DNA from 3 places in the Vibrio sp. NH-7 genome. Region 1 is predicted to be linked to each of the others. Evidence: predicted binding sites of a transcription regulator. Region 1 holds the regulator's gene; each other region holds the start of a gene.

The links. Region 1 encodes CRP, which controls carbon source genes, mostly activating them, when cyclic AMP is high. Its sites were predicted from a motif close to TGTGANNNNNNTCACA; they were not measured.
Region 2: a site for CRP is predicted at 5,981-5,996, ahead of ACUALS_RS14915 (glycogen/starch/alpha-glucan phosphorylase). Genes of this name have one in related genera too.
Region 3: a site for CRP is predicted at 5,994-6,009, ahead of mlc (sugar metabolism global transcriptional regulator Mlc). Genes of this name have one in related genera too.

Annotation. Positions count from the first base shown of each region.
Region 1 covers NZ_CM132187.1:266,406-276,229, reverse strand. The annotation lists gene ACUALS_RS01330 (ABC transporter ATP-binding protein) at 1-1,113, shown strand, start outside; gene ACUALS_RS01325 (TIGR02444 family protein) at 1,110-1,589, shown strand; gene ACUALS_RS01320 (hydrolase) at 1,599-2,576, shown strand; gene ACUALS_RS01315 (YheU family protein) at 2,615-2,827, shown strand; gene ACUALS_RS01310 (phosphoribulokinase) at 2,910-3,779, shown strand; gene crp (cAMP-activated global transcriptional regulator CRP) at 4,021-4,653, shown strand; gene ACUALS_RS01300 (2-oxoadipate dioxygenase/decarboxylase family protein) at 4,742-5,533, opposite strand; gene astD (succinylglutamate-semialdehyde dehydrogenase) at 5,720-7,177, opposite strand; gene astA (arginine N-succinyltransferase) at 7,212-8,231, opposite strand; gene ACUALS_RS01285 (aspartate aminotransferase family protein) at 8,342-9,556, opposite strand.
Region 2 covers NZ_CM132188.1:111,071-120,894, reverse strand. The annotation lists gene glgB (1,4-alpha-glucan branching protein GlgB) at 1-805, opposite strand, end outside; gene malQ (4-alpha-glucanotransferase) at 1,072-3,252, opposite strand; gene ACUALS_RS14915 (glycogen/starch/alpha-glucan phosphorylase) at 3,351-5,804, opposite strand; gene malT (HTH-type transcriptional regulator MalT) at 6,356-9,064, shown strand; gene ACUALS_RS14905 (hypothetical protein) at 9,127-9,824, opposite strand, start outside.
Region 3 covers NZ_CM132187.1:1,995,416-2,005,239, forward strand. The annotation lists gene ACUALS_RS09150 (Y-family DNA polymerase) at 1-373, shown strand, start outside; gene ACUALS_RS09155 (error-prone DNA polymerase) at 382-3,453, shown strand; gene ACUALS_RS09160 (chemotaxis protein CheV) at 3,504-4,451, opposite strand; gene mlc (sugar metabolism global transcriptional regulator Mlc) at 4,701-5,918, opposite strand; gene pyk (pyruvate kinase) at 6,156-7,598, shown strand; gene ACUALS_RS09175 (patatin-like phospholipase family protein) at 7,634-8,773, opposite strand; gene cydH (cytochrome bd-I oxidase subunit CydH) at 8,784-8,876, opposite strand; gene ACUALS_RS09185 (outer membrane beta-barrel protein) at 9,006-9,599, shown strand; gene ACUALS_RS09190 (hypothetical protein) at 9,639-9,824, opposite strand, start outside.

The DNA of each region.
Region 1 (9,824 bases):
TCGAAAGCTCGCCAAGCACAGAGCCGAATTAAAGCCTTAGAGAAAATGGAGAAGGTTCTGCCTGCGCAGCTCGATAACCCATTCAGCTTCCAATTTCGCGATCCAGATGCGCTGCCAAACCCTATCATCATGATGGATGAGGTATCAGCAGGCTATGGCGATAATCTTATCTTAGAAAAAATCCGCCTCAACCTCGTACCTGGCAGTCGCATAGGTCTACTTGGTCGCAATGGCGCAGGTAAATCAACGCTGATTAAGTTACTTTCTCGTGAACTCAATCCTCAAGGGGGCGACTTAACCTATTCACAAGGCGTGAAGATTGGCTACTTTGCTCAGCATCAACTAGAAACGCTTCACCCAGAAGAAACACCGTTGCAGCACATGATGCAGATCGCGCCTGACAAGAATGAGCTCGAGCTGCGTAATTATCTCGGCAGTTTTGGCTTCCAAGGCGATAAAGCGCTAGAAAAAGTAGCGCCGTTTTCCGGTGGCGAGAAAGCACGTCTGGTGCTGGCATTAATCGTATGGCAAAAACCGAACTTGCTGCTGCTCGATGAACCAACGAACCACCTAGATTTGGATATGCGTCAAGCGCTAACTATGGCTCTGCAAACCTTTGAGGGGGCGATGGTGATTGTCTCGCACGACCGCTACCTACTGCGTGCGACCACCGATGATCTTTACCTGGTTCATGATCGCCAAGTTGCCCCATTTGATGGCGATTTGAACGACTACTACAAATGGCTAACAGAGCAACAAAAAGCGGAGCGACGTGAAGCCCAAGCTCAGCAACCAGAGAAAACGAGTGCGAACAGCGCGGCGGCAAAAAAAGACCAGAAACGCCGTGAAGCTGAATTTCGCAAGCAAACCGCGCCAATTCGCAAAAACCTGACAAAGTTAGAAGAAAAAATGGATAAGTTGGGTGAATCGTTAGCGGAAGCGGAAACGCAATTATCCGATAACTCACTTTATGAAGCCGAAAATAAAGCTAAACTTAATCAAGTACTCGCCATTCAAGCCAACAGCAAAGCCGAGCTTGAAGATGTTGAAATGGAATGGATGGCTCTCCAAGAAGAGCTAGAACAGATGGAGCAGGAGTTCAGTAGCCAATGAGTTCAGAGCACGCACAAATTTCTTTAACACTTGAGCGCTTGTGGCAATTTAGCTTGCAGTACTACAGTGTGCGAGAAGTAAAAGAGGCGTGCTTAGCTCTGCAAAATCAGTTTAAAGGTAACGTCAATTTATTACTGCTGCTCAAATGGCTCGACGAACAACAGGTCTGTTTTGGTGAGCAAGATTGGCATCGTGTTGAGGAGTGTCTCGGGCGCTCCGAAGCCCTACTCCTCAATTTCCGCGAGTTAAGGCGAAAGCTAAAAAGCCAAGTGCCAGACACTGTCTATCGAGAATCGCTTCAATTCGAACTGCAACTCGAAAAACAGCAGCAGTCTGATCTGGTTGATTGCATTAACAGTATTCAATTGGAAAAGAATCTCGGCGAGCCACTTACGCTTCGGTATTGCCGTCAACTTGGTGGCGAGCGCCTCTATTCAGCCTTCGCTGAGCCCATTGATAACATCGCCAACCTATAGAGACTGTTTATGACTCAGTTTGTCGCCGCCAAAGGGCTTTCCAATCCCCACCTTCAAACCCTAGCTCCGCGCTTAATTCGAAAAAAAGCGCTGTTTGAGCCTATCTGGCAAACACTTGATACCCCCGATGGTGACTTCCTTGACATCGCTTGGGGTGAAGATAACCAGACCACAGCGGCCAAAAGCAAACCGATTTTCGTTCTGTTCCACGGACTGGAAGGATGCTTCTACAGCCCTTACGCCAATGGCTTGATGGATGCGTTTAACAAACAAGGTTGGCTCTCCGTCATGATGCACTTTCGCGGCTGCAGCGGTAAGCCGAACAAGTTAGCGCGCGCTTATCACTCTGGTGAAGTCGAAGATGCCCGTTTCTTTTTGCAGTACCTCAATAGTCTATTTCCTTCTCAAAAGAAGGTTGCCGTTGGGATTTCACTTGGCGGAAATATGCTGGCGAACTACTTGGCTAAGTATAATCAAGACCCACTACTCGATGCCGCAACGATTGTCTCCGCGCCATTGGATCTCTCGGCCTGCTCGGAGCGAATTGAACAAGGCTTTTCTAAGCTCTACAAAAACTACTTACTCTCCTCTTTGAAAAAGAGCGCCTTGCAGAAGCACCACTTACTCAAGGGCGAGTTAGGGCTAACTTATCAATGCATCAAACGGGTGACGCGATTGTACGAGTTTGACGACTTAATCACCGCGCCGCTGCATGGATTTAAAGATGCCGAAGATTACTACCAGCGCTGTTCGGGCATCCACCGCCTGAAAGAGATCAAAGTCCCGACGCAAATCATTCATGCCAAAGACGACCCGTTTATGACTGATGCGGTGATCCCCAAGTATGTGCTGCCCGATAACATCGATTACCGGCTGTTTGATCAAGGCGGTCATGTCGGCTTTGTTACCGGCAGCGCCATCAAACCGCGGTTTTGGCTGGAAGAAGCCCTGCCCGCCTACTATGAAAGTCTCACCGATCCGGCATAATAGCGCCTCATCTGCGAACATAAAATCTAGAGGTATTTATGATTGTTCCTTGGCAAGACATTGCACCAGAGACATTAGAAAACTTGATTCGTGAGTTTGTCCTTAGGGAAGGAACCGACTACGGAGCGGTAGAGGTGTCACTGCAAAGCAAGATTGATCAAATTAAGAAACAGCTCGAGTCAGGTGATGCGGTCGTGGTTTTCTCCGAGTTACATGAAACCGTCGACATTCAACTCAAAAACAAATTTTAGAGAACTGCATACAATGACGGTTTACTAAAGCGTGCTATAGTGAACTCCGATTACAGGAACGTATTCAACGACAAGGTTTGTCATGTCAGCAAAACATCCAATTATTGCCGTTACCGGTTCTTCTGGCGCCGGTACTACCACTACTTCAGAAGCTTTCCGTAAGATGTTCAATATGATGAACGTCAAACCCGCATGGGTTGAAGGCGACAGCTTCCATCGCTTCACACGACCAGAAATGGATGTGGAGATCCGTAAGGCGCGCGAGCAAGGCCGCCATATTAGTTACTTTGGCCCACAAGCTAACGACTTTCCTGCGCTAGCAGAGTTCTTTCGTAAATATGGCCATGAAGGTACAGGGCAAGTTCGCCGCTACCTGCACACCTTTGACGAGGCAGTACCATACAACCAAATGCCTGGCACCTTCACCCCTTGGCAAGACTTGCCAGAGAACTCCGACGTTCTTTTCTACGAAGGGTTGCATGGCGGCGTCGTCGATGGCGATGTTAACGTTGCCCAGCATGTGGACTTCTTGATTGGCATGGTTCCAATCGTGAACTTAGAGTGGATTCAAAAGTTTGTTCGAGACACTCGCGATCGAGGTCACTCTCGTGAAGCGGTGATGGATTCGATTGTTCGTTCGATGGACGACTACCTCAACTACATCACCCCACAGTTTTCGCGCACCCACATTAACTTTCAACGAGTGCCGACCGTCGATACATCCAATCCTTTAAATGCAAAAGGCATCCCGAGCTTGGATGAGAGTTTCGTGGTCATTCGCTTGCGCGGAATTAAGAACGTCGATTTCCCATACTTACTGGCAATGATTGATGGTTCATTTATGTCGCGACATAACACCTTAGTCGTGCCTGGTGGCAAGATGAGTTTTGCGATGGAATTGATCGTTCGTCCTATCCTTCAGCAACTCATCGAAACAGGAAAAATTGGCTAGAACTCACGGCTAGAACACGATTACTTTTCATACCGTGATCATGTGCACAGTTTTGCGTAGCAAAACCCAAGTAGGACCCGATTAAAATCAAGAAATCGTTTTCGAAAAAGGATACTATTTGTAACCGAAACACAAGTTGGCTTGCAGCATTTGTAAAGTGCTCTTATCCTAGTAAGCCTATTTAAGGCTTAGCTAAAACATGGAAAGCGGCAAGCGTACCCTGCAGAGGAAGTGAGATATTATGGTTCTAGGTAAACCTCAAACCGACCCAACATTAGAGTGGTTCCTTTCACACTGTCATATTCATAAGTACCCATCAAAAAGCACGCTAATTCACGCGGGCGAGAAAGCTGAGACGTTGTACTACATCGTTAAAGGTTCAGTTGCGGTTCTTATTAAAGACGAAGAAGGTAAGGAAATGATCCTTTCTTACCTAAACCAAGGTGACTTTATCGGTGAACTTGGTCTATTCGAAGAAGACCAAGAGCGTACCGCATGGGTTCGTGCTAAATCTCCTTGTGAAGTAGCAGAAATTTCATTCAAGAAGTTCCGTCAGCTAATTCAAGTAAACCCAGATATCCTAATGCGCCTTTCAGCGCAAATGGCAAGCCGCCTTCAAGTGACTAGCCAAAAAGTGGGCGACCTTGCGTTCTTAGACGTTACTGGCCGTATCGCGCAAACGCTACTAAACCTAGCGAAGCAACCAGATGCGATGACTCACCCGGACGGCATGCAAATCAAGATCACTCGTCAAGAAATCGGTCAAATCGTTGGCTGTTCTCGTGAGACAGTAGGTCGTATCTTGAAGATGCTAGAAGAGCAGAACCTAATCTCTGCTCACGGTAAGACAATCGTTGTTTACGGTACTCGTTAATCTCGATTAACTGCTGAATTTTAAAAGCCACCCATTGGGTGGCTTTTTTGTTTGTGAGCAATACAAACTAGGTAATCCCTGTTCGAACTTACCCATTGGTGCTTTCAAAAATCTTATCAGCAGACGCCGCAACAAACCCTGGATAAAGCTCGCCGTTGCTCATTGGGTAACGCTTGGCAAACTCATAGAAACCACCCGGAATAATCTCTGTGCCTTCAGTAAATTGCACGGGGACTTTGTCTGCCATAGTAGATGACTGTTCGAGCAACACATCTGGGGAGCCTTTCACCTCACCACCAAACTCATTGATGGTAAAGCCTGCATCACGCAGATGGTTGTTCACATCAACCACTTCGCCAAACGCATTTAACTGATTCACGCTCACCGTAAAGTGGTTTGCACCATAACCATGGGCAGCTAACCAAGAAGCGTATTCACTCTCTTTTGCCAACGTCTGGAAATCAGCGTAGCTAAGATTCCACAAACGTCCGCCATACAAAAACTCTGGGCTTTGCAATTGAGAGGCGTCCACCTGCTCAACCAGTTTAGCCACGATGGCCTGCAACTCGGCTGAACACTCATCGACTTTGAGTTCACTGATGAATACTTTCGGTTGCGTTGGGTCTGGATGTTCAAAATGCTTGGCGACTAACTTTTTGCTCTCAAACACATAGTCACCACAAGGGGTGTAACCAGCATCAAGGAATGGTTGAGCCAGCGTCGCAATGCCTAACGGCTCAACATTGAAGGTGCGCAAAGCAATATGGTCGTTGATCAATGCTTCGTCTTCTTGCAGAAGTTGATGCACTTTTTCAGCAGAGGGACATAAGCGTTGAATATAGTCATTCCATAACGGTTGGAACAAAACATCTGGCGTCATAACGCCTCCTTGTATCGGGGTTGTTTACGTTAAAGAGAGCTTTATTAGTATTGTTTTTCGATATAAAAGAGGCCACCTAACCAAAATGTGTCCAGAAAATCTGATTAGGTAGCCTTCAACCTGTGACGTTTAAAGTGCCTTTCGGCTAAGAAAGGCAATAAGGGAAACCTTAGTGGTTTATTATGGTTATAGATCTAACCCTGGGCTTAACGTAGCAGGCAGCAATGTTTCGCTGCCTTCCATCGAAGCCATAGGGTAAGCACAATAGTCTGCGGCATAGTAAGCGCTTGGACGTAAATTACCCGATGCGCCTGGACCGCCAAATGGTGCATCACCACTCGCGCCAGTGAGCTGACGGTTGCGGTTTACGATACCCGCACGGATATGGTCAACAAAGTATTCCCACTCACTGTCATCGGTAGATACTAGGCCAGCCGATAAACCAAAGCGTGTGTCGTTAGCCAGTTCCACCGCTTTTTCCAAACCTCGGTAGCGAACGACTTGCAGCAACGGGCCGAAGTACTCTTCATCTGGCAGTTCTGCAATCGCAGTGACATCAATGATACCCGGTGTAACAAATGCCGCCTCACCCGCTTTCGCCTCGATTAGACTCTCACCGCCAAGCTTTTGCAGATTCGCTTGCGCAGCAAGGATAAAGTCAGCGGCAGCTTTTGAAATTTGAGGCCCCATAAACGGAGCAGGCTCTGCAAATGGCTGGTCGACACGGATCCTGTTGGTTGCTTCCACCAGTTTGCTCACTAGCAGGTCACCTTTCTCACCTACAGGCACATACAAGCGGCGGGCACAGGTACAACGCTGCCCTGCACTGATGAATGCCGATTGGATGATGGTGTAAACCGTGGCATCAAGGTCGCCGTAGTTGTCAGAAATCACCATCGGGTTATTGCCGCCCATCTCTAGCGCCAGCATCTTGCCCGGTTGTCCTGCAAACTGCTTGTGCAGAATATGCCCGGTGTTTGCACTACCCGTGAATAGCACGCCATCAAGACCTTTCGAATCAGCGAGCGCTATTCCCGTCTCTTTGGCACCTTGAACTAGGTTAATCACGCCCTTTGGTAAACCAACTTGATCCCACAGTTTCATCGCAAACTCACCGGTTAGTGGCGTTTGCTCAGATGGTTTGAATACCACGGTGTTACCGGCCAAAAGGGCTGGCACGATGTGACCATTTGGCAAATGACCAGGGAAGTTATACGGACCAAATACCGCCATCACACCCAGTGGGCGATGACGTAGCACAATCTGGTTGCCTGCTGCTTCGCGCTGCGCTTCACCGGTGCGGTCATGGTATGCACGAATCGAAATAGCAATTTTACCGGCCATTGCTGCCGCTTCTGTACGCGTTTCCCAGATTGGCTTGCCCGTTTCTTTGGCAATGATTTCCGCAATCTGCTCGCTGTTCTCTTTCACTTTTTCGGCAAAGGCTAAAACAATCGCCTCGCGCTCAGCAAAGCTCATTTTCTTCCAACCGACAAACGCACTGCGTGCCGCCGATACCGCTTGCTCGACTTGTTCAGGCGTTGCACTGTCGCCTTGCCAAATCACTTCGTTGTTGTACGGGCTTTGTGAGCTCATCGGCTCGCCTTGTCCCGCAACCCATTCACCTGCAATCCAATGTGTCATAACTTCTTCCTTCAAATTCTTTATACATTCAGGCTTACTGAGCCAACATTCGAACGAATTCGCCTTCGCTTACTTTGAGTGCATCCGCTACCTCAGGAGAAAGAATCACGGATTCGGTCTCTCGGTCATAGGCCGCTTTTGCCGCTGTCGCGCGGAAATTTTCAAAAGACGTATTAGAAATTAAGTAATCGTTCGCGCTTGAATGCTCCGCGATGGTCACTTTGGCTCGGAACGAGTGACGTACCGATTCAATATTACGCACATCACATTCAACCGTTGGGCCACCATCGAAAATATCGACGTAGTTACGGCAAGTGAAACCTTCCTTTTCAAGTAAGCGCAGCGCTGGGCGTGTGTTCTCGTGCACTTCACCAATTACCGCTTGTGCTTCTTTGCTTAGCAGGTTGATGTAGATGGGCAGCTTAGGCATAAGGTCGGCAATAAAGCCTTTCTTACCGATACCTGTTAGGTAGTCAGCCATGGTGAAATCAATCGAGAAGAAATGCTCTTGCAGCCACTGCCAGAAAGGCGAATTACCTTCTGCATCAGACACACCACGCATCTCAGCGAACACCGTTTTAGAGAAGCGATGTGGGTGCTCAGCCATCATTAAGAAGCGACACTTCGACATAAGACGACCATTCAAACCACCACGGAATGTTGGTCTTAGGAACAGTGTACAAATCTCACTACATCCGGTGTAGTTGTTACCAAATGTCAGCAACTTAACGACATTGTTAACGCCCAGCTTTGCTGATGAGTGAACAATCGTACTGATATGGTAAGAGTAAAATGGGACATCCCAGCCAATTGAAGCTTCAATTCCGGTACAACCCGCTACTTCGCCAGTTTCGCTATCAAAACCGACCATTAGGTAACCTTCATCACCGGGCTCTGTAACATCTGGCTTGGTAAAACTGTACTCTGAATGAGTAATTCGGTTGGTTAACAATTCTTCGTTAACTGGTAGAGATGTAAATCCGTGACCCGATTCGACGGCGCAAGTGTGTAGTGCGTCGTAATCCGACATTGCGATAGGGCGAACAACTAGCATCGATACTCCCTCCTGATGCTCATACCAACACCACCAGCTATTTTGAAGAACAACTGGTGGTCTCGGTAGTCGAGCTAAGCATGATGACTTAGCTCAGTTAGATGTTTTAATTATTGTGTTAGCGACGCTAATGCTTTATCCAGGCGCGCTAATCCTTCTTCGATTTCTTCTTTACTAATGACAAGTGACGGCGTGAAACGCACTACGTTTGCACCCGCAACTAGTACCATTAATCCTTCTTTACCCGCTGCGACCAAAACATCGCGAGCACGGCCCTGCCACTCATCATTAAGTGCAGCACCGAGTAGTAACCCTTTGCCACGAACCTCGGCAAAAACTTGGTATTTATCATTCAGCTTAGCCAAGCCATCACGGAACAGCGCTTCACGCTCAGCAACGCCAGCCAATGTCTCTGGATCGCTCACGACGTCAACCACCGCTTCTGCCACAGCACACGCCAGAGGGTTACCGCCGTAAGTCGAACCGTGAGTACCCACTTTTAGGTGCTTAGACAGCTCTGTAGTCGTTAGCATTGCGCCAATCGGGAAACCGCCGCCTAAAGATTTCGCAGTACTTAGAATGTCAGGCGTCACGCCCAGGCCTTGGTAAGCATAGAAATGACCAGTACGACCATTACCAGTTTGAACTTCATCAAAAATCAGCAGTGCATTGTGTTTGTCACACAGTTCACGAACAGTTTGAACAAATTCGTCTGTTGGAGAGATGATGCCGCCTTCACCTTGAAGAGGTTCCATCATGATGGCACACGTGCGATCTGAGATATGCTCACGCAGCGCTTCAACATCGTTGTAAGGTAGGTGCGTCACGTCACCTGGCTTAGGACCAAAGCCATCAGAGTATGCTGCTTGACCGCCGACAGTGACCGTAAAGAAGGTACGGCCGTGGAAACCTTGTGTAAACGCGATGATTTCAGATTTCTCTGGACCAAACTTATCAGCAGCGTAACGACGCGCCAGCTTAAGAGCAGCTTCGTTCGCTTCAGCGCCCGAGTTAGCAAAGAACACTTTTTCTGCAAAGCTCACTTCGGTCAGCTTTTTAGCTAGACGCAGCGCTGGCTCGTTAGTCATCACGTTGCTTAGGTGCCACAGCTTTTGGCCTTGCTCTGTTAATGCATTCACCATTGCTGGGTGACAATGACCTAGACAGCTCACGGCGATACCACCAGCAAAGTCGATGTACTCTTTACCTTGCTGATCCCAAACGCGAGCACCCTCGCCTTTTACTGGAATCATTTCCATTGGGTTATAACAAGGTACCATTACCTCATCAAACAAACCGCGTTCTACATTATTTTCTACAGTCATTGCACATTCCCTCTCGATACCGCATGCATAGCGAATATGGTGTCCTTACTTCCATTCAATGAAATAAGATATTGTTTTGCTTTTAAGCAATTACGGCATTGTATTTACAAACAATTAACCTTTTCAATAGTGATTTATGCTTTTTATCCACACTGAAAAAGCCGAATTCCCATCATGTGTGAGTATTTATGCACGATGCTACTCGTTTTATGAAGCAATATATTCTTATAACAAAGATAAGCTCTGATTAAGCATAGGCATAGCAAGG
Region 2 (9,824 bases), on a different replicon from region 1:
CGCGATAATTAAGAAAATCGCCGTTGTCGTCCCTTTTCCATGAACCGACATGCAACTCATAAAACGAGAGGGCTTCTTTGCGTTTCTCTGTGACAGGGCGGGTTTGCCACTTTTCATCTTGCCACGCGTAGCGAGAGTGGTCATAGGTTAACGATGCAAACGATGGGAATTGCTCAGAGTGTGCGCCCCACGGATCGGCTTTGTGTGGTAGCCCCTCACCATTAGGTCCTTTCAACTCGAACTTGTATTGGGTCCCTTCCGGCAAGTTAGGCACAAACAAACCCCAAATACCGTAATCTAAACGCTGCATTGGCGTGCGGCGTCCATCCCACTGGTTAAAATCCCCAACTAAGCTACATGCGCTTGCATGCGGAGCATAAACCAAGAAACGCGTACCGCTGATCTGCTTACCGTCACGTTCAAGGGTAATGAACTGCGCACCCATGTGCTTGTACATCTCTTTTGGCGTATGCAGGTCATCGTATTCCGCATAAATATTGTGATACTGATAAGGGTCGTCGACGATTTGCTCTGTCTCTCCCCACTGCACTGCAAGTTGGTAGTGGGTGAAATGTAAGTCACGTTTGTCCGCAAGAATAAAGCCTGACGCATCTTCGCGCGTCAATTCAATCGGGTCTTCGCCATCAATCAACAACGAGACCGAGTCTGCGCCGGGCATCCATACTCGGATAGCGCCGTCGTCAGCATCAAGGTATGGACCAAGGAATGAAAATGGGTCAACAAACGTTGCATGAGAAAGCTGGTTATACGCTTGCGTTTTTTTGTCCAGAATAGCCGTTTTCAAATGTATCTCTCCCTAACCGAACTTTCATGTATCGACTTGGCACTGTGAATGGGTGAATTCTGTCCCTATCCCTCACCATTGGGGCACGGTATTAGCAAGCAAAAAGAAACCATCACATAGGCTAAGTTGATATTATTGTTCTAATTTATAAAAAAGCCCGCCATATGATTGCGGGCTTAAAATAGCGTTCTGAAAGTGTACTGAATTACGCTTTTACATAGAGTGACTAAGTCGATATTTTTCTATGTAAAAGGTGAAAGCAGCGACTATTTGCTTACCTTAGCACGAACTTCTGTCAGCTTGTGAGCAATACGGTTCACGCCTTCCTGCGCAAACACTTCATCTAGGTTCATCGACAACTTACGACGCCAGTTTGGATACTCGTCGACCGTACCTGGAATGTTAACAGGTTGATCCATTTCCAACCAATCTTCTAACTGAACACTCAGCAAGGTTGAAGCGCCCGCAGCCACATGCAGCTGCAACGCTTCGGCTAAATATGAATCCATCGGAACGTACTGAGCGTCACGGCCCACGCCTTCTGGTAGGTAACCGTGCCATGCTACAGAATCTAGAATGCCTTGCTTACATTCTAAGCGGCCTTCAAACAAGCCTTTGAGCTGTTCTTCGTCTGGATACAAGCCAAGCTCTTGACCCATTTTAAGGTCATCGCAGTGCCAGAAGCCTCTCAATGTCGGCATATCGTGAGTACATAGCGCAGACATAGATTGCTCAGCGTAATGCGCCGGAGAGATAAAGCCACCGTCATCTTCCGACGTTTCGAAGAAGAACACCTTGTAGGAGTGAACGCCAGCATCACGAAGAATTTCAACAATTTCATCCGGCACGGTTCCTAAATCTTCACCAATCACACTACATTGGTGACGGTGCGATTCAAGCGCCAAGATTGCCAGCATGTCTTCAACTGGGTAGTAGATGTACGCGCCTTTGGTCGCGTTTTCACCTTTTGGAATCCACCATAGACGCAACAAACCAAGCACGTGGTCAATGCGAAGTGCACCACAGTGTTTCATGTTGGCACGCAGAAGCTGGATGTACGCATCGTAGCTTGTCGCTTTCAAGACTTGAGGATTAAGTGGTGGTAAGCCCCAGTTTTGACCCAATGGACCTAAGATATCTGGTGGCGCGCCGATGCTGGCATCAAGGATCAAGTTACCATTATCCGCCCACGTTTCCGCGCCAGAGTCCGCCACGCCAACCGCTAGGTCACGATACAGCCCCACAGACATGCCTTTCTCTTCAGCCAGTGCTTGCGCTTCTTTGATTTGAGAGTCTGCAACCCACTGCAAGTACATGTAAAGATGCACTTTATCTTGGTTCTGAGTAATAAACTTCTGCACTGCGGCATTATCAAATTGACGCAGTTCTTCAGGGAATACAGGCCAGCCCCAAACGTTGTTATCTTCAGCATGCAATGTCGCGTGCAGCGCATCAAATGCCGCTTGGTGGACTAGGCTGTCGCCACCTTGTTCAACAAAGGCCAAGAATGCTTGAGCGCGCTCGCTGTTTTTGTCGAGGTGACGTTTCTTAAACTCATTGAACAGCAGTGGCAGCACACTCATTTTCAGTTCTGACACTTCGGTGTAGTTGACCCAGTGAGAGTCACGCGCTTTTTGTAGGCGTTGCTGGAATTCCGCACTGCCTACCATTTGCTGCGCTTCAATGCTCAATGAAAACTCAGGCACTGAGCTCACGTCGATGTATAGGATGTTTAACCAACGACGAGAAGACGGGCTATATGGGCTCGCCCCTTCTGGGTTGGCAGGAAAGAGTGAGTGAATTGGGTTTAAGCCAACAAAATCACCACCGCGAGAGGCGATATCCGCAACCAGCTGTTTTAGGTCGCCAAAGTCACCCATCCCCCAGTTGTGCTGAGTGCGAAGTGTATAAAGTTGGACACTTGGGCCCCACATTTTTTTGCCGTTTTCGATGTCTGCTTGCTTGAAACACGCTTTTGGCGTCACGATCAGCGTCATCTCGTATGGCGACTTGCGACGCTTACGTGTCACGGTCAATTTGTGGTAACCCCAAGGCAAATCACTTGGTAGTGCAAACACTAAAGGGCCACCCTCTTTGCGCTCATCACGCACGATCTGAGACTGAAGATAGCCTTCAAGTACCTCTCCTTGCTCAGTCGCCAGCTGCCAGCTAAATTCGCTTTCTCGGGCACTTGCACCCAAGTTCAATGCCACCTCTACAGGCTCGCCATCACGAATTACTAATACTGGTTCAAGCACATCTTTCTTATGCTTTTTCTCTGCCGATTGTAGAAGAGTTTCATCATTGGTTACGTCGTAGCCTAAAGACGCAAGTAAGTGACGGATCGTTTCGTCCTCAACTTTTGCTTCATCTCCCCACGCGCTTACGTAGCTGTCGGCAATTCTTGCCATTTCAGCGACTTGTTTTAATGCGTTTTGTTCTTTCATCGCTCTCTCCGAAGGACTGCGTATACCTTCAAAATGTAGGGTATTTAATAGATTAAAAGAGTGAGCCAAGACCCGAAGGTCTTGGCTTTATAAGTAAATTAGCGTTTTACTGACTCTAATTTCCAAATGTTGTTCACATAGTCTCGAATTGAGCGGTCTGATGTGAACTTGCCAACCAAGGCGGTGTTGAGAATGGCTTTCTTCGCCCAACCTGCTTGGTCTTGGTATTGTTTGCCCATCTCTTCGTGCGCTTGAACGTACGATGCAAAGTCAGCCAAACATAGGTATGGGTCGCCACCATCAAGCAGGCTATCGAATGTTGCTCGTAGCAAGCCAGGTTGACCTGGAGTGAACTCATCACCCGTTAGCAAATCAAGCGACGCTTTCAGCAGTGGATCCGCGTGGTAGTAGTCGTAAGGGTTGTAACCTTGTGCTTTCAGCGCTTGTACACCCTCAACGTCTAGACCGAAGATGTAGATGTTTTCATCACCAACTTCTTCACGAATCTCTACGTTTGCACCATCCATCGTACCAATCGTTAGCGCACCGTTTAGCGCCATTTTCATGTTACCGGTACCTGATGCTTCTTTACCCGCTAGCGAGATTTGTTGAGAAACATCTGCCGCTGGGATGATGATCTCTGCCATGCTCACGCGGTAGTCAGGAATGAAGACCACTTTTAGCTTGTTGCCAATACGTGGGTCGTTATTGATCTTCTCAGCAACCTTGTTGACCGCAAAAATGATCTCTTTCGCTAGGTGGTAACCCGGCGCAGCTTTGGCAGCGAAGAAACACACGCGTGGCGTACATTCAAAGCTAGGATCATTGATGATGCGGTGGTAAAGCGACAAGATGTGTAGCAAGTCTAGGTGTTGACGCTTGTACTCGTGCAGACGCTTAATTTGAACGTCGAAGATCGCGTTAGTATCAAGCTCGATGCCCATGTTTTCTTGAACCCAATCCGCCAAGCGCTGTTTGTTTTGCTTCTTAACGGCCATAAATGCTTTTTGGAACTTCGCATCCGTCGCGTATTGAGCAATGCCTTCAAGTAGCTCTAGTTTTGCAGGCCATTCTGTGCCGATTTTCTCTGAGATGAGGTTAGACAAACCTGGGTTACAGAACTTCAACCAACGACGTGGTGTAATACCATTAGTTACGTTTGTCAGTTTACCTGGGAAGATCTCATTGAACTCAGGGAACAGGTCTTTTTTAACCAGTTGTGAGTGCAGCGCTGCAACGCCATTCACCTTGTACGAACCAATCACACATAGGTTTGCCATGCGAACCATACGGTTGAAACCTTCTTGGATGATAGAAAGCTTCGCTTGCTTCTCACCATCACCAGGCCACATTTTACGAACTTCTTGTAGGAAGCGGTGGTTGATTTCAAAGATGATTTCCATATGACGTGGAAGTAGACGTTGAATCAACGACTCTGGCCATGTCTCTAATGCTTCTGGTAATAGCGTGTGGTTGGTGTACGCAAAAGTATTCGCGCTGATTTCCCACGCTTTATCCCAAGACAGACCTTTCTCATCGACAAGGATGCGCATCAATTCAGGAATCGCAATCGTTGGGTGCGTATCGTTTAGCTGAATCGTTTCTTGCTTTGGAAGATCCGCGAGTGCAAAACCTGCCGCTTCATGACGACGTAGAATGTCGCGTACTGATGCTGCTGAGTGGAAGTACTGCTGCATTAGACGCAGAGTTTTGCCTTTCTCGTGGTTGTCGTTCGGGTACAGAACTTTGGTGATGTTGCCTGCATCGATAAGTGAGTGCTGCGCTTCAAAGTAATCACCGTTGTTAAAGCTCGCAAGTGAGAATGGAGCAATCGCCTGACATTCCCAAAGACGCAGTGGGTACACCGTGTCTGATTCGTAGCCCACGATTGGTAAGTCCCAAGGCATCGCTTTTACCGTCATGCCTGGTACCCATTTACGAACTTCTTTGCCATTCACATATTCAACGTCAACGTGACCGTAGAAGCCAATCTCTTGTGCCAATTCTGGACGAGCCACTTCCCAAGGGTAGCCTTCAACACCACGCCATGCGTCTGGCGCTTCTTTTTGACGGCCTTCTTCGAAAGATTGCTTAAACAAACCGTACTCGTAGTGCAGACCGTAGCCCACAGTTGGGAATTCTTGAGCCGCACATGAATCCATGAAACACGCCGCAAGACGACCTAAACCGCCATTACCTAGCGAAGGGTCACGCTCTTCTTCAAGTAGGTCCGTCAGGTTTTGGCCCAGCTCAGCCATCGCTTCAGTGATTTGCTCGTAAAGGCCCATGCTGATGAGGTTGTTACCCGTCAAGCGGCCAATGAGGAATTCAAGTGATAGGTAGTTAACGCTTTTTGCGTTTTGGATTTTAGGATCTTGTTCCGTTTTTAGCAGATCGAGTGTCGTTATCTCTGCTAACGCCTTACCCATTGCTAGGTACCATTCACGTGCCGTTGCTGTCTCTTCGGTCTTTGCATACGTTGCTGAAAGGTGCATTTTCACGTCATGTTGGAAAGTCGCTTTATCAAAGCTTGTCTGTTGCGTAGGTTTCATTAGAGAAATCTCACTTATTGGTTCTAATTCATCTGAGGCATATCGTGCATGGGCACGGCTAGCAAAACATCCTCCTCCAAAACGGCTTATTAGGAGGAGGGCTCAGGGCGTAGAGGGAGGACACCTCAAAGCAGAGTGATCTGACTCTCAGTTCACTATTCCTGAGCGCAGACCCTGGTGATTGAGATCACACCATCAACGAATTAACCCTACATCCTGTTTATGAAACTTGTTGGTTCAGAAAAACAACCAATTGATGGATATGTATACTTGATCACATTAAGTTTTCATCTGTTACTCAGTTTTCATCATTTTCGGTGCAACAAAGGATAGAAGTCGCACTCACAACTCGCAATAAAGGTGACAAGAGTCACAATTTAGGGGCGTAGATAACAACAAAGTGTGAATTACACAAAAATCTCGTGGTTGATCAATAACTGTGGGGTTCGTTCTCAAGTAACATCGCTGTCAACAAGGCCTATTGGCTATTTATTCACCACCCCTAGCAGAGTGAATAACAACAATTAGGGGTATTGAGCAGGGAAAAGAAGATGTGGATTCCTTCTAAGTTAACCCGACCGGGTCGATTACATAATGCTATCGTTCGTCCGCGAGTTTTAGATTTGTTGCAACAAGCCCCTTGCTACAAACTGGTCCTTTTCCGCTCTCCGGCGGGGTATGGCAAAACCACGATGGCGGCTCAATGGCTATCGGACAAAGTTAACGTCGGTTGGTACAGCATAGACGAAAGTGACAACGACTCTTTCCGTTTTATGAACTACCTATTACAAGCATTGAACAAAGCAACCAACAACGCTTGCCCTAACGCGCAAAAACTCGCCGAGAAACGCCAGTTCTCCTCTCTTCATTCTCTGTTTGGCGAAGTCTTCTCTGAAATGTCGGCGTTCCATCAAGAGTGCTACCTCGTGCTCGATGATTATCACCTGATCAGTGATGAAGAAATCCACGAAGCCATGCGTTTCTTCCTCAAGCACATGCCAGACAACCTAACGCTTGTCGTCACGAGTCGCGCCGCGCCTCCATTGGGCACCGCAAACTTACGCGTTCGTGACTTGATGATTGAAATTGGCAACGAGCTGTTGGCGTTTGATACCGAAGAGACCACAAGATTCTTTAATCAGCGTGTGGCTGATGGCATTGATGACATTACCGCAAACAACCTACGAGCGTACGTTGAGGGGTGGCCTTCCGCATTGCAACTTATCGCGTTGCAAGCGCAGCATCAGCATAAAACCTTAGCCCAGTCCGCCGAGTCATTTTCTGAATTTAACCATGCTCATCTATGGGATTACCTTGTCGAAGAGGTGTTTGATTTACTGGATGCAGAAACTCGCTTATTCCTACTCCAGTGTTCTATCCTTGATCACTTCAATGATGAGTTGGTGTCTGCCCTCACCCAGCGTGATGATGCGCTGAGCATGATTGAATCGTTAAACCGCTTTGGTCTGTTCATTCACCCGCTGGAAGGCGAACAAAACTGGTATCGCTTCCACAATCTGTTTGCGGAGTTCTTAACGCACGAACGCTCTGCGCGTATTCCCCAGCAGGAAACCGAGCTACACCAAACCGCAGCGAAAGCGTGGCTGAAGCTCTCTTCTCCTCATCAAGCGCTTTACCATGCGCAAAAAGCAAAAAATAGCCAGTTAATTGCCGACATCTTGCTGCAATATGGGTGGAAAATGTTCAATGGCGGCGAGCTGCAAAGTGTCGAAAAGGCCATTGAGACGCTCAGCCCTGAGCAACTCTACAGCGAACCGAAACTGTGCATGCTTCAGGCTTGGCTAGCGCAAAGCCAGCACAGATACAATGATGTTGGCGATTTGCTCTCTAAAGCCGATGCGCAAATGAAAGCCTTTAACGTGGTTTTAAGCACCAAAGAGCAAGGCGAGTTCAACGCACTACGTGCCCAAGTTGCAATTAACCAGAATGAGCCTGAAAAAGCCCTTGAGCTAGCGGAATTGTCACTGAGCCAACTCGACAGTACCGTCTATCGTAGTCGTATCGTTGCGACCTCTGTTGTGGGCGAAGTTAACCACGTATTAGGCCACTTAAGCCGTGCACTGCCAATGATGCAACAAACCGAAAAGCTGGCAAGACAATACCAAGTCTACCACCAAGCCTTATGGGCCATGCTGCAACAAAGCGAAATCTTGATCGCTCAAGGTTACGTTCAAGCCGCGTACGAAGTGCAAGACAATGCCTTCAAACTGATAGAAGAGCAGCAGTTACAACAAGTTCCCCTGCATGAGTTTCTGCTTCGTGTTCGAGCGCAAATCCTTTGGTGCTGGAACCGCTTAGATGAAGCGGAAGAGTGCGCATACAAAGGGCTTGATATCCTAGGGAATCACAGTCCAAGTAAGCACTTACATAGCTACTCAATGTTGGCGCGTATTGCCATTGGCCGAGGGGAGCTCGACAAAGCGGGTAAGTTCATCGACCAAATTGTGCATCTGCAGAAACAGTCAACCTACCACGTTGATTGGACAGCGAACGCCTCACTGTCATTGATTTTATTCTGGCAAGCGCGCGGCGATCTGGAGGCCATTCGTCAATGGCTGGACACCACCGTTAAGCCAGAGCAAGCGTGTAACCACTTTACTCAACTTCAATGGCGTAACATTGCCCGCGCGCAGATTGCACTGGAAGAGTTCGAGCAAGCGGAGCAAACCTTAGCTTTCTTGCAAGAACAAGCAAACAATAACGAATTGCTTACCGACACCAACCGCAACTTGATTGTGGAAGCGGTTTTGGCTATTTCTCTCAAGGACGAAGAGAAAGCCCGAGATCGACTTAAGCAGGCGTTGGCGCTGACCAATCAGACGGGTATGTTGGGCAACTTCTTGGTTGATGGCGCGAAGATTGGCCATATTCTGGAGAAACTCAATAACAAGAATGAACTAGGGGATTTGGAACGTCACAGAGCTCAGCAACTGCTGAAGGACATTTCCACTACTCAGCGTAGCCGCTCGGTACATTTCGATGAAGAGTTCGTCGAGAAGTTGGTTAATCACCCAAACATCCCTGAACTTGTTCGTACTAGCCCACTAACCCAACGCGAATGGCAAGTGCTGGGTCTGATTTACTCAGGGTTTAGCAATGAACAAATCGCCCAAGAGTTGGATGTCGCAGGGACAACCATTAAAACTCACATTCGTAACTTGTACCAAAAACTTAATATCGCCAACCGCAAAGAAGCCATCAAAACCGCTGAAAACTTGCTTCAATTGATGGGCTACTAGCTCAAATAGAAACAAAAAGCGCAGCGATACCGCTGCGCTTTTCTCACCCGTAAAAGAAGAAGTTAATCATCGATCTCTGGCAAACTCGCCACTTCAATGTCTAACTGTGCACCCCATGATGGGTCATCACGCTCTTGCTTCACAACACCACGATTGTTTAGCCAAACAACGTTCTTGTCTGTTACAGGGTTAGCAGCGCCAGCTCCCCAATGGGTGTAACTGACCATATGACAAACATCAAACTCACCCGCCGCCACTTCAATCGAACGTTTGCCTAAGAACTGCTGAGTATAGGTAAAGTATTCCGATTGAAGCTGCTCAACCAAGGTACCTTCCGCTGCCTCAGTCACTTGAGTTAAGCTCGCGACTGCTGCGTCTTCATGCTCAACCGTTTTGCCCAACAGCAGTTCAGACTTCGCTACAGGGGTTGGTAGAACCACTTTGACATTACCCCAGCTGTTGCCACTTTCATCACGACCAATTTGACCGTAGTAATGATCTTGGTCTTCATACTGCGCTTCCACAAACACCACGCTATTGGCTTCATCATAGCCTTTCACTCGTGTTTGAGTTAGCGCTCCAGACGCATACTGCGCAGGTAAATCAGTGACATTGGAATCTGCAAGCCAAGAGAAGTTATCTCCCATATGCTCTAAGTGATACGTCCAATGCTGAGTATGACCCACCCAAGACATATTACGCGTTACATTTTGAACCCAAGTATCGCCTACTTGTTTTTCATAGTCGGCATCAGGCAATG
Region 3 (9,824 bases), 1.3 Mb from region 1:
TCACCAAGGGCAGCAAAGCGAACTTGAGCTGATTGGCTTGTTGCAAGCAAAACTCGGTCATGAGCGGGTTCGTAAAGTCGCGATGAGTGATGACCCAAGGCCAGAAAAAGCGACCCTGCTCTGCTCACCGGACCTACCCATTCCGCTAAAGCCCAACATCCAACGTCTTCGCCCTTCTTTGATGATGCCAGAGCCTGAACCTTTAGCAGAAAAAGTCAGCATAATTCATGGCCCTGAACGCTTTGTGACAGGCTGGTGGGACGGCGATGAAATGACACGAGATTACTTTATCGCACGCAGCGATGCAGGACGCTGGCTGTGGGTGTTTCGTAACCAACAAATGCAATGGTTTCTGCACGGTGTATTTAGTTAGAGGTGGCCATGAAGTACGCGGAACTGTTCTGCCAGACTAATTTTTCTTTTCTGACTGGCGCATCCCACGCTGAAGAGCTGATTTTACAAGCCGATTTTTTACGCTACCACTCATTGGCGATCACCGATGAGTGCTCGGTAGCCGGTGTTGTGCGAGCATACAAAGCAATAGAAACACACCAGCTTAACACTCGGCTCATTATTGGCAGCATGTTCTGGCTCAATCAAGAGTGCCAAGTGGTGCTCCTTTGTCCAACCCATGATGCCTACGCAGAGCTGTGCCGCATCATTACCAATGCTAGAAGGCGCTCTGAAAAAGGCCAGTATCAACTTTCGGAGTGGGACTTGATGACAGTGAAACACTGTTTAGTCATTTGGTTACCCTCACATCAAGACTCGGATTTCAAATGGGGGCAATGGCTAACACAGCATCACCAACATCGATTATGGATAGGCATACAACGCCATTTAAGCTCGGACGAGAAGCAATACTTACAGCACTGTGAGCGACTCGCCCAAGAATTGGCTTTACCGATTACTGCCTGTGGTGGCGTCTTAATGCACACCGCGACACGCTTGCCGCTGCAACACGTTCTCACGGCAATTCAGTTAGGAAAAAGTGTCGATAATATTGGCAGCCACTTACTGACCAATACGGAGCGCACTCTACGCAGCAAAGAAAAACTCAGCAAACTGTTCAAACCAGAGTGGCTTGAAGAGAGTGTTCATATTGCCAAACGGTGTAAATTTTCGATGGGCGAGCTCCAATATCAGTACCCAAGTGAGCTGGTTCCGAACGGCGAATCTCCCAACAGCTACTTACGTAAACTCGTGGAGCATGGCAAAAAATTACGCTTTCCTGAAGGCGTGCCTGCGCATGTCGAAGAGACAATAGACAAAGAGCTCGATCTGATTGAAGAGCTCAACTACCCATTTTATTTTTTAACCATTCATGACATCGTCATGTTTGCCAAACGTAATCGCATTCTCTACCAAGGGCGAGGTTCAGCCGCAAACTCGGTGGTCTGTTACTGTTTGGAAATCACCTCTGTCGACCCGCGCCAAATCTCGGTCCTGTTTGAGCGCTTCATTAGTAAAGAGCGCAATGAGCCCCCCGACATTGATGTCGACTTTGAGCACGAACGTCGCGAAGAAGTGATTCAATACATCTACCAAAAATATGGCCGTGAGCGCGCTGCACTCGCCGCTACCGTCATTACCTATCGCTTTAAAAGTGCAGTGCGTGATGTAGGGAAGGCACTAGGCATTGAAGAGAGCCAACTCGACTACTTCATCAAAAACGTCAATCGTCGTGATCGCTCTCTAGGCTGGCAAGCACAGATTGTTGAACTAGGGCTACAACCAGGCTCACTTAAGGGTGAGCAGTTTATCGCCTTGGTTAATGAAATCATGGGGTTTCCTCGACATCTCTCTCAGCACGTTGGCGGCTTTGTGATTGCGGCAGGCCCTCTTCATCAATTGGTGCCTGTCGAGAATGCTTCCATGCCAGATAGAACCGTCATTCAGTGGGACAAGGATGACCTCGAGAGCTTAAAACTGCTCAAAGTCGATGTCCTGTCCCTTGGAATGCTCAGTGCTATCCGCAAGTGCTTTGACTGGGTCAAAAAGCTGCACAATCAAGAGCTCAGCATCGCGGAGATCACGCGAAGACAAGACGACCCCAACGTCTATCGAATGATCCAGCAAGCGGATACCGTAGGTGTCTTTCAAATTGAATCGCGCGCCCAAATGAGTATGTTGCCGCGCCTTAAGCCCGCCTGCTACTACGATTTAGTCATTCAAATCGCCATCGTCCGCCCAGGCCCAATACAAGGCGATATGGTCCATCCATTTCTCAAGCGCCGTGATGGGATCGAACCAATAACCTACCCTTCCAAAGAGGTCGAAGAAGTGCTGTCACGTACGATGGGAGTTCCCATTTTCCAAGAGCAAGTGATCAAGCTAGCAATGGTGGCCGCCGGATTCAGTGGCGGTGAAGCAGACTCTCTACGCCGCGCGATGGCCGCTTGGAAGAAAAATGGGGACTTAATCAAATTTAAAACCAAACTGATTGAAGGCATGCTCAGTCGCGGCTATGAGCTGGAATTTGCCGAACGCATTTTTGACCAAATTTTAGGCTTCGGTGAATACGGTTTTCCTGAAAGCCACTCCGCCTCTTTTGCGGTACTGGCTTATTGCTCAGCTTGGTTAAAACATTACTACCCTGAAGCGTTTTACACCTCCATACTCAATAGCCTACCTATGGGGTTTTACAGTGCTTCACAGCTTGTTCAAGATGCAAAACGTCATAATGTCATGATATTACCTGTCTGCGTTAACCAATCGCTGCACGACCATCAAGTTGTAAAATGTGGTGATAAATTTGCGATTCGACTGGGCTTACGACAAATCAAAGGATTCAGCATTGAGAGTAGCCACCAGTTGATCAAGGCTCGCGGGAAACAAGGATTCAACCACCCGAATCAACTCAAACATATTGGTTTAAATCGACGTGATATCGAGTTACTCGCGTCAGCCAACGCAATGCAATCCATCGCCAATAATCGCTACCAAACCCGTTGGTCGATGATGGATTCACTCTCTGATTTACCACTGTTTAAAGACATTCAAGAGACAGATTCAATGCCTGTCGCGGCTCCCTCTGAGATACAGACCTTGCTCGAAGACTATGCCGCTACGGGGCTTTCTCTCCAGCAGCACCCTATTCGTTTACTCGACAAGGCGGGAATGTTGGGACGATTTACCCGTATGAGTGAACTCATGACGCGTCCGCACCAATCGTTAGTGACCGTTGTTGGTGTAGTCACAGGAAAACAAGCCCCCGGTACGGCGGCAGGTGTGACGTTTTTTACTCTTGAAGATGATACGGGCAACATCAATGTGGTGGTATGGCAAGCCACTGCAAGAGCGCAAAAGCAAGCCTATCTCACCGCCAAAATACTCATGGTGAAAGGGATTTTAGAACGTGAAGGGGAAGTCACTCATGTGATTGCAGGGCGACTCATTGATATGACCGATAAGCTCGAAGAACTGCAAAGTCGGTCACGGGATTTTCATTAAAAGACAAAAAAGGGTCCCTGAGACCCTTTTCGTTTTTAAAGCAATACTTCTTAATCGGTGAGTATATCTCTTAACCTATCTTGAGCGACCTCAACCAATAGGTCGGGTTGGAACTTAGAAATAAATCGATCACAGCCTACTTTCTTTACCATCGCCTCATTAAAACTGCCGCTAAGTGATGTGTTTAAAGTCACGTAAAGATCTTTCATTCTTGGATCGCTACGTACTTCATGAGTCAGCTTGTAGCCATCCATTTCTGGCATTTCAGCATCAGTGATCATGAGTAACAGTTCTTCGACGACATTCTTACCTTCATCTGCCCACGATTTTAGCAGCGCCAGAGCTTCAAGGCCGTCTCGGCACTCAATGATATTCAAGCCGAGTTGAGATAAGGTTCCTTTGACCTGCGCACGAGCTGTCGAGGAATCATCCACGATCAGTACGTTACGGCCAACCATTTCAGCGGCTAACTGCTCATCAAGAACACCTTCAGAAATCGACACATCGTAATCGATGATTTCAGCGAGCACTTTTTCTACATCGATAATCTCGACGATTTCTTGGTTCTCGCCATCTTTAATTCGCGTAATCGCGGTCAGGTAGTTTGAGCGCCCTGCCGTTTTTGGTGGTGGCTGAATTTCCGTCCATGCGGTATTGACGATATTACGAACTTGACCGACCAAAAAGCCTTGTACGGTACGGTTATACTCGGTAATGATTAAGTTCTGTTCTTGTGTCTCTTGGCGAGAAGGAGGAAAGCCGATCGCACTGCGAAGGTCAATGACAGGAACAGACACACCACGCAACGAAGCAACGCCAGTAATGTTGTGATGAGAGCCCGGCATTTTCGTCAACTGTGGCACTTTAATGACTTCGCGAACCTTAAACACATTAATGGCAAAGATCTGTCTACTGTTTAGACTAAATAACAACAACTCTAAACGGTTTTCACCAACTAGGTTCGTACGCTGATCAACCGTATTTAAAACTCCAGACATACCACTTCTCTACCAAAAGGTTATATAAACAAAATAGTCTAAAGAAAGACTAAGGTAAAAACTAATACCAAGACCACTAATTTGTATTTTAACAAAGTGTAGATATGGAAATAGAGACTGAGGTCAATGGCACCAGTGATGAAGACTCGGCACCTCAAACCCTCTACTAGCAAAAGTATAGTCTGCTAATAACAGAAAGATTATAGGGGTTTAGTGAAAAGATAGATAGTAAGTGAGCAACCGAAGGCATTAGCCCTCGATCACTTTCATCAATAATAGGCCGTCATAGAGCGCTTGCTTGATAAGTGCTGCTCCCGGCATGGTTGCCTGTTTGTAGAATCGAGACTCCACCAGCTCAAGATCTTGATGGTAAACAGGAAGGCTTTGCTCTTCGATGCATGTTTGAATCGCAGGATAAAGCACTTCTTTAGCTTGGTTAATCGCGCCACCAATCAATATCTTCTCAGGGTTGAAAAGGTTGATCACAATCGAAATGGCCGATCCTAGATAACGCCCCAACTTCTCTACAACATCAACCGCTAGCGCATCACCTTTTTCTGCGGCTTCACAGATGTCTTCAACAGAAATTTCTTCTATTTCTGACAATATTGATGTTTCACCGTTCGCGATACGCTCTGCCACTTCACTACGGATAGCTTGCGAACTCGCCACGGTCTCTAGACAACCGCGGTTTCCACAGTGACATTGTTTACCATTTGGGTCGATCTGAATATGCCCCAGCTCGCCAATATTGCCATGACGACCTTGCAACACTCGGCCATCGAGTATGATACCTGCGCCCAAACCATGATGGATGGAGATTAACACCGAGTTATCGTTTTCTTGAGAGTGACCAAAGAGCTTCTCCGCCAACGCCCATGCACGCGTATCGTTGGCAATGAAAACAGGAAGCCCTGTCGCCTTATAGATTTCTGGGCCAAGAGCCAAATTCTCAACATTGTAGTGTGGCATCTGCAACACAATGCCCTGCTCGGAATTCACTAAGCCAGGAAGAGTGATAGCGATACTCGTCACACGGTCAAGTTGGTCAGAATAGGTTTGGAAAAACTCGTCAATTTCATGCAGCAGGCGAGCAAGCACATCTTCTTGATCAATTTCATGAATGTCGATTTTTGTATCAATCAATACATCACCGCCCAATTCATGCAGAGCAATGGTCAAGTAGCCTCGGCCAAGACGCATCGACAAAAATTGCCAACCCTCATTGTTCACTTGCAAACCAACCGCAGGTCGCCCCCGACTGGTGGCCTCTTGCACGGTTGTTTCATGAATGAGGTGGGCTTCGATCAATTCACGAGTAATCTTGGTGATACTAGCGGGTGCCAGTTCACTCTCCTTCGATAAATCGATGCGAGAAATAGGCCCTTTTTGATCAATGAGTTTATAGACCCGTCCAGCATTGACCTGCTTGATATGATCAATATGGCCAGGTTGAGCCATGTACATAGAGTGCTCCGAATATCAACAACTAGGTAATTTTTTTACTTTGCGAAGTAATTGTGAAGAGCTTTGATAGATCGCCGTGACAAGTGTCACGTATAAACATGTTTCTTTGTGTACCCAGTCAAATAGCGAAGGCTTTATCACATTTCATGCTCTATTTTTTTGCATAAATAATTATGTATTTTTCCTACCCGTCTAAAATTACTAATTATCACGCAGAGTCAGATCAAGGAGATCATAATGACCTCACCACAAAGAAGAACAAAAATCGTCTCAACACTCGGACCTTCAACAGATAAGCCTGGAATATTAGAAGCAATACTCGAAGCGGGCGTGAATGTCGTTCGCATGAATTTCTCGCATGGTACCGCCGACGACCATCGCCAACGCGTAACTCGTGTACGCAACATCGCCGCTAAACTGGGTACACACATTGCGATTCTTGGCGATTTACAAGGGCCGAAGATCCGTGTTTCGACGTTTGCAGAAGGAAAAATCCACCTCAATGTCGGTGACAATTTTACGCTCGACAGCGCGCTTCCTGCGGGTCAAGGCAATCAGGATGCCGTAGGTTTGGATTACAAAGCGCTGCCTCAAGATGTGTCTGCGGGTGATGTTCTTCTGCTCGATGACGGGCGAGTCCAATTGAAAGTCATTGGCGTCACTGACACAGAGGTTCGTACCAAAGTGACCATTGGTGGTGCGCTATCCAATAACAAAGGCATCAACAAAAAAGGCGGTGGCCTTTCCGCCGATGCCCTGACTGAAAAAGACAAGAATGATATTAAGCTCGCGGCCGAACTCAAAGTCGATTACCTAGCGGTTTCTTTCCCACGTAATGGCGAAGACATGAAATACGCAAGACGCTTAGCGCGCGATGCGGGGCTTCACGCTAGGCTGGTTGCCAAAGTAGAACGAGCAGAAACCGTTGCGACCGAAGAGAATATCGATGACATCATTAAAGCTTCAGACGCCGTCATGGTCGCGCGTGGCGACCTTGGTGTGGAAATAGGTGACCCTGAGCTAATTGGCGTGCAAAAACAGCTTATACGACGTGCTAGAGCGTTAAATAGAACCGTCATTACTGCAACACAGATGATGGAGTCGATGATGGAAAACCCAATGCCTACACGAGCCGAAGTGATGGATGTCGCCAATGCTGTGCTCGATGGCACCGATGCAGTGATGCTATCTGGCGAGACTGCCGCAGGTAAATACCCATTAGAAACCGTACGATCCATGGCAGAGGTCTGTTTAGGAGCCGAGAAGATGGCCGACATCAACCGTTCGAGCTATCGAATGGAAGAGGTTTTTGAAAGCAGCGAAGAGACAATCTCGATGTCGACCATGTTCGCCGCCAACCATATGCGCGGCATAAAAGGCATCATCACATTAACCGAATCGGGTCGTACCGCATTGATGACATCTAGGTTGAGCTCTGGTTTACCTATTTTCGCTTTATCGCGTAACGAAGCGACGCTGAATCTCTCAGCGCTGTATCGCGGCGTCTTTCCGGTTTATTTTGATTCTAAAGGAGATACGGGGTTAGTTACGGCTCAAGCGGCGGTCGAGACCCTAAAACAACGAGGGCTATTAGACGATGGTGACCTTGTGATCATTACTCAGGGCGATGTGATGGATGTGGTTGGTTCAACCAACTGTATGCGTATTCTGTCTGCCTAACCAGATCATAAAAACGCAATAGGGAGCGATGCTCCCTATTTCATTTCTTGTGGAATAAGCTGGCTATAGGTTTCAACGAAACGAAAGCCGGCGTCGAGTCCCAACTGATAGTCATGCAACAAACTCTCCTTTTCACTCAACAATGAGCTTGAACGCAGCGGCTCTTCGGGCTTAATCTGGACAATAAAACAATCATCTGGCGGTGCTTGGAGAAAATCTTGGGTTAACGAGTAGGTCTGATAATGAACCATCAACATATCCGCCAACCCAGAATCAAATTTATCTCCAAGAAGGTGGCTAAGCCTGTAGATATCATCGGCTCCAAATAACCAACGCCCGCCATTCAATGCCTCAAAATGGTTAAGCTCGGGTTTATGTCGATGCGCTCGAGAAACCTGCTCGTTCAAGAAGGTATTCCAATCAGATTTCCATTGTATTAATTTACTCTGCCAATGGCCTTGGATAGAGTTGAATGAATCGCGAAACCATTCAACCGCCTCCTTTTCAACGACTTCCGGAGTGTCCGACACCAAATCGTCGCCTTCAGTTCGAATCACAACAATGCATCGAGCTTCGCGGCGCCATGCTTCCTGTACGGGTATTGACGCAGACACACCACCATCTACGTATATACCATGTTCAAATTCGACCGGTTGATTGTACAACCGTGGAATCGCACAGGTCGCTATTAGGACTTTTTTCCAATCCTCACTGAGCATTGGCAAATAGTGGTCCATCAACTTGTGGGTGTCGGTTACCGCTGCAAACGCTTCTCGCCCGGCGAGCACCTGGCGTCCCATATCAATATCAAGACGATACGGATAGTCAGATACACGATCGAGCGCCCAATCTAAACCCAAAAATTGGCGACGGCGAATATAGCTAAACAGATGGAAAAACTGTGGGTCTGTGGTCAAATCGAGAATAAAGGATTTTCCAATACCACGCTGACGACAAAGAAACGCACATAAATTCAGCGCACCGGCTGACGTACCGTAGAAGGAATGAAAAGGATCGAAGTTTGATAGGAGAAAGGCATCTAATACACCAGAGGTAAAAATACCCCTTTGGCCGCCACCTTGAGCAACCAACGCATTTTTACCGCCGGTGTACTTTTTGAAGTTCTGAAGATCGAGTTGTACCGCAGCGTTTGTCACGACACCGCTATTTCGCATTCAAAACTCTCTACATTGTCGATATCGCGACAACGCCAAATCCAATTAAAACGGAAAAGACGACAGCCGTGATGATTAGGGCATATTTGAGATCGTGTTCCATAGACACCTCCTTCTTGTTTAACAAAGTAATAACATCACTGTGAATCATCTTCAATAATTGCGTTTTTTTTGTGCTTAATTATGGCGTTAGCATCACAATTAGTAGGTGTATTCAATCTTTGGAGCCAGTATGAACTTTGTTATCCGCGCGGGAGTTTTCTTATGTTTACTCGGAGCAACTCACGGCTATGCAGCCGAACTGTATATCACGCCATGGGTGGGATATACCCTAGGCGGCAGTGTTGAAAACCAAGATGGCGATGACTTTGATCTTGAAGCGTCTACTAATTTGGGATTGAGTGTCGAAACCGATCTAGACAACGGACGAATAGGCTTGTTTTATACTCGACAAGCCACCAAAGTAGAACAGGTCAACTTGGATTCTGATGTGCACTATTTGCATTTTCAGAGCAGCATCCAATATGAACTGAGTCAGGATTTTTCTTCTTATCTAGGGCTTGGATTAGGAGGTTCTTACGTAGATGCAGAGTGGGTAGACGACAAACTTGGTTTTTCAGCATCAATTTTCGGCGGGTTCGAATACCAAATTACCGACTATCTTGCGGCAAATGTTCAAGCCCGATGGTTAGGTACCGTCGTTGACAATGACACTAAAGGAGTATGTAACCTCCCGACAACTGGCTCTGATTCTTGTGTGATTCAATTTAAAACATCTTGGATGAACCAGTTCTCTACCAACGTCGGCTTAACTTGGCGTTTTTAATCAAGCTTTTGGGGGGAGATCCCCCCTATTGCAGCCAACTTAAAACGAGTACTTAATGCCCAGTGCGCCACCAACTTGTAGCTTCGCGCCTGAATACAAGTCCAACTCTGGGTGGATTTGGCCATACATGTTCCAACCTTTACTGATGTCCCACTTTAAGCCAAGTGGTAATCGAGCGCCGAACTCCTTACCTTCCCACTCGCTCCAACCGCCTACGCCAACGTA